Regions from separate parts of the Nonomuraea sp. NPDC050536 genome, predicted to be linked through region 2. Evidence: riboswitches for the same ligand, from Rfam matches in the RefSeq annotation. Region 2 holds a riboswitch; the other holds the start of a gene.
The links. A riboswitch is a leader RNA that binds a small molecule or an ion and turns the genes downstream of it on or off. The one in region 2 is predicted to bind guanidine.
Positions count from the first base shown of each region.

Region 1: another riboswitch for guanidine. It lies ahead of ACIBHX_RS44985 (MBL fold metallo-hydrolase); the one in region 2 lies ahead of ACIBHX_RS43550 (DMT family transporter).

Region 1 is NZ_JBITHD010000026.1:19,016-21,458, reverse strand. Features, by position in the region: gene ACIBHX_RS44995 (FHA domain-containing protein) at 1-392, shown strand, start outside; gene ACIBHX_RS44990 (hypothetical protein) at 700-1,125, opposite strand; guanidine-III (ykkC-III) riboswitch at 1,427-1,493, shown strand; gene ACIBHX_RS44985 (MBL fold metallo-hydrolase) at 1,506-2,384, shown strand.
Region 2 is NZ_JBITHD010000024.1:14,730-17,172, forward strand. Features, by position in the region: gene ACIBHX_RS43540 (acyl-CoA dehydrogenase) at 1-90, opposite strand, end outside; gene ACIBHX_RS43545 (class I SAM-dependent methyltransferase) at 194-1,000, shown strand; guanidine-III (ykkC-III) riboswitch at 1,019-1,083, shown strand; gene ACIBHX_RS43550 (DMT family transporter) at 1,117-1,437, shown strand; tRNA gene ACIBHX_RS43555 (tRNA-Met) at 1,582-1,653, shown strand; gene ACIBHX_RS43560 (ABC transporter ATP-binding protein) at 1,675-2,443, opposite strand, start outside.

The sequences.
Region 1 (2,443 bases), on a different contig from region 2:
CCGTCGCGCTGTTGTCGTTCACCGCCATGACCGTGGGCCTGCTCATCTCCGCGCTGGCCAAGACCAGCGAGATGACCATGCCGCTGCTCGTGCTCGTCACCCTGATCCAGCTGGTCTTCTGCGGGGCGCTGGTACATCTGGACGGCAAGCCCGTGATGGAGCAGATCTCCTGGCTCGTACCGGCTCGCTGGGCGTTGGCCGCGTTGGCGGGCACTCTCAACGTGGGTCAGCTCATTCCGCACGTCCAGGATCCGCCGGACCCCTTGTGGAGCCAGGACTTCGGCACCTGGTTCCTGGACATGAGCGCCCTGGCCGTGCTCGCGGTCGTCTGCGCATTCCTGGTGGCTCGCATGCTGCGCCGCCACGAACCGGCGGTGATGCGCGGCAAGTGACCGACGAAGGTGTTGGCGCTGCAGTAGCCGTATCACCGGCCTTTCGCGCGAGGTGTGACGAGTCCTGACTCGTAGGCGAGCGCGACCACCTGAGCCCGGCTCGAGAGGCAGAGCCTGCCATTGTGCCTGCCGAAAATTGCATCCATGCAGTTCAAGCGGCATGTGAGTACTCGTGGAGGACTCCGCCGAGTCGATCGCGTCGGCGTATATTCAGGTCGGCGATGCCGCAGGTGGCCTTCGTTCCAGAGCAGGCACCTTTCCAAGAGCTCACGGCGGCACGACTGCACCCACCGCTCCATGACCGCGTTCATCCGCGGCATCCGGACACCGGTGAGCACGGTCTGGATGCCGGTGCCGACAAGGATCTCCTCCATGCGGACTGGAACCGGTGGCGAATCAGATGTCGCGCTCGGCAGCCGGCGTCCTCCAGGTCCATCACGAGATTCTTGATCGCTTGGATGACCCAGGTGGCGGCCGGATGGGCGGTGGTGCCCAGTACCCGGACCCGCCTGGTGGCGCGCTCGATGACGGCCAGGATGTACCGGCGCCGCCCGTTGAGGGTGACGGTCCCGATGAAGTCGCAGGCCAGTAGCGCGTCGCCTTGGGAGCGCAGGAAGTCTGCCCACGTCACAGATGCCCGCTCAGGGGACGGATCCATGCCTTCCTGCTCGAGGATCTCCCAGACGGTGGAAGGCGCGACCTTGATGCCGAGGGTGGCGAGCCCGCCGTGCACGCACCGGCAAACCCCACCAGAGGTTCTCTCAGACCAGCCGCAGAAATGAACGCACCGCGCTGCCGTTCAAGAACGGTGATCTGGTGACGCAAGGCAAGAATCTCGATCCCCCAGCGGTAACAACCGCAGCACAGCGAAGGCGTTCGTGACGGCCGGATAAGCCAGGCGGAGAATCACAAGCGATCATCTTGCCGCGACTCTGTCCCTTCCGAGAGCAGCGCCGGCGCACGAAGAGATCAGTCAGACAAGCGGAATGACCTGCATGGATGGCACTATCGGCAGGGACAGTGTTACCGTCCCCACGGAGGTTCGTAGTGCCTGCCCCGGACGAGATGTGCGCCGTACCCGGCCCGCCAAGACGACGCACTCAAGGAGACGTCATGGGTGCCCGCACCTGCCTGATCGACTTCACCGGAGCGACCCCCCGACCTCGTGCGCTGGACGTCCGGTGGATCCACGGCTCGCCATCGGCCAAGCACAACACCGACCCGGACATCCAGGTCCACGCCTACGACGAGCACACGTTCATCCTCCGGCAGAACATGGCGATCGACTACGAGGCGCCGTTCCTGTTCCTGCTCTTCGGCAACGCCCGGGCGGTGCTGATCGACACCGGAGCCACCGCATCCGCCGAGTTCTTCCCTCTTCGCCAGGTGGTCGACGAGCTCATCGAGTCCTGGCTCGCCCGTCACCCCCGGCACGGGTACCAACTGCTGGTGCTGCATACCCATCCGCATGGTGACCACATCGCCGGCGACGGCCAGTTCACCGATCGTCCCGACACCACCGTGATCGGCGCGGAGCTCGCCACCGCCTGGCCCTACTTCGGATTCGCCGACCACCCCGATGCCCTGGCGCAGATCGACCTCGGAAGCCGGGCGCTGGAGTGTCTGGCCACCCCAGGCCACCACGAAGCGGCTGTCACGTTCTACGACCCATGGACCGGGTTCCTCCTCACCGGCGACACGGTCTACCCCGGCCGCCTCTACATCACGGACTGGCAGGCATTCATCCGGACGATCGATCGCTTGATCGACTTCTGCGACCACCGGAAGGTCACCCACGTACTCGGCTGCCACATCGAGATGACCCGGCAACCGGGCGTGGACTATCCGATCCGCACCGTCTACCAGCCCGACGAGCCCCCACTGCAGATGACCACCGGCCACCTGCGCGACATCCGCGCAGCGCTGAAGGAGATCGGCAACCACCCCAGCCGCCGCGCCTTCCCACTGTTCGTCCTGTGCCCCAGCGCGTGAGCAGCACGAACAAGACCGGGTCCCGCCCCAGTTTCCCAGCCGCGAGGGCCGCAAGCCGA
Region 2 (2,443 bases):
GTACGGCTCCGCGCCGAGGATCGCACCGCGGCCGAACACCTCGAAGAGGTTGAACTCCAGGTCACGCACGTTGCTCTTGTAGTGGCCCATGGCTGCCGATCTCCTTGAACCGAGGGAAATGTGTACTGGCCGGTAACCTTACTAGGAATGCTACCCGCGGGTAACCATGGATATGCATGGCATGCTCGTCTGCATGGATGCCGAAGAGCTCGCCGCTCGCTGGCGCGACCGCCTGGAATCCTGGGCCATCCCCGACGAGATCCTCGCCGGGGCCTCAGCCGACCCGTTCGGCCACTCGCCGGCCCGCTTCGCCGTACGCACCGACAGAGCGCTGGCCGAGCCCGACGACGGCCCGACCATGACCCGGCTGGCCGAGGCGCTGCCCGAACCGGGCATCGTACTCGACGTCGGCAGCGGGGCCGGGGCCTCGTCGCTGCCCCTGCGCGAGCACATCAGCGAGCTGTACGCCGTCGACACCTCGGCGGCCATGCTCGCCGAGCTCGCGGTCAGGGCCGACAAGCTCGGCGTCAAGGTGACGACCGTCGAGGGACTCTGGCCCGACGTGTCCGTCCGCGTCCCCCGGGCGGACGTCGCGATCTCCGCGCACGTCGCCTACAACGTGCCCGACCTGGCCGGCTTCCTGCGCGCGCTGAACGCCCACGCCAGCCGGCGCGTGGTGCTCGAGCTCTCGCACCGCCATCCGATGAGCTGGATGACGCCGCTCTGGCAGCACTTCCACGGCATCGACCGGCCCGTCAGGCCCATCGCCGAAGACGCCGTCGCCCTGGTCGCGGCGCTCGGCTACGGGGTGCACGTGGAGGAGCGGGAGGCGCCGCTGGAGCGATTCAGCAGCCTGGAACAACTGGCCCAGAGCGCCTGCCACCGGATCTGCCTGCCGCCCTCCCGGGCCGAGGAGGTGGGCGCGACGGCACTGGAGCTCGGGATGTGGCCGCTGCCCCGCGAGCGCTGGGTCACGATCTGGTGGGACGTACGGGAATGACCCGAAATTTCGCCATGTTGTAGGTGGTGAGCGACTGCTCCCGGACGAGACGCGCCGTACCCGGAACGCCAAGACGACGCACGACCCTGTCGGCTCGTCCCAAGGAGTTCCCAGCAATGGCCTGGATCGTCATCATCGTCGCCGGCCTGTTCGAGGTCGCCATGGCCTACTCGCTCAAGATGAGCGACGGCTTCTCACACCTGTGGTGGACCCTGTCCTTCCTCGCCACCGCCGTGCTCAGCTTCGGCCTGCTCGCCTACGCGCTCAAGAGCCTGGAGGTCGGCACGGCCTATGCCGTGTGGACGGGCATCGGCGCCGTCGGAACGGCCGCGCTCGGCATGCTCGCGATGGGAGACGAGGTCTCCTTCGCCCGCATCGGCTCGATCGCCCTCATCCTCATCGGCGTCGTCGGTCTCAATCTCGCCGGCTCCCACTGAATTCGCCGGTACGGCGGGCGGCCCGATAAACAGGTGGCCGCCCGCCGTACGAGCGGACTACCGTGAACGCGACCCGAACCCGGGTTATCCAGGCGGCTTTCTTTTCCCGCGCACACGCATTTTCGATTCTCGCAATACAGCCACGGCGATGTAGCTCAGCGGCAGAGCATCCCGCTCATAACGGGAAGGTCGCAGGTTCGACTCCTGCCATCGCTACGAACCGCGAGACCCACTTTCTCAGCGCAGCATCGCCGTCATGTGCCTGATGCGGATCCGGGACGTGCGGCGGGCCGGCTCGAGCACGATCGTGCGGGCCATCTCCGGCACGTGCCGCAGGTCGTGGGTGATGAGGATCGTCGTGCGCCCGGCCATCAGCCGCTTGAGCGGCTCCATGACGCGGGCGGCAGTCACGGTGTCCAGGCCGGTCATCGGCTCGTCCAGGACCAGGACGGGAGCGTCGCGCAGCAGGGCACGCGCGATCGCGATGCGCTGCAGCTGACCGCCCGACAGCAGCCGTCCGCGCTGTCCGAGCAGCGTGTCGTACTTGCCGGGCAGCCGGATGATGAAGTCGTGCGCGTCGGCGAGCTTGGCGGCCGCGACGATCTCCTCGAAGGAGGCGTCCGGCGTGCCGTAGGCGATGTTCTCGCGCGCGGTCCCCGAGAACAGCAGGCTCTCCTGCTGCATGAGCGTGACGTTGTCGCGCAGGGAGGCGCGGGTGATGTCGCGGATGTCCGTGCCGTCGAGCAGGATCCGCCCGCTGGTCGGCTCGTAGAACCGCAGCAGCAGTTTGGCCAGGGTCGACTTGCCCACGCCGCTGGGTCCCGTGACGACGATGAGTTCGCCGGGCTCGGCGGTGAAGGACAGGTCGGCCAGCGCGGGCCTGGTCCTGTTCAGGTAGGTGAAGCCGACGCGCTCGAACTCGACCCTGCCTCGGGCGCGGGCCGCCAGCGGGGCCGCGGTGGGCGCGTCGGTGACGCTGGGCCGGGACTTGAGCACCTCCATCACG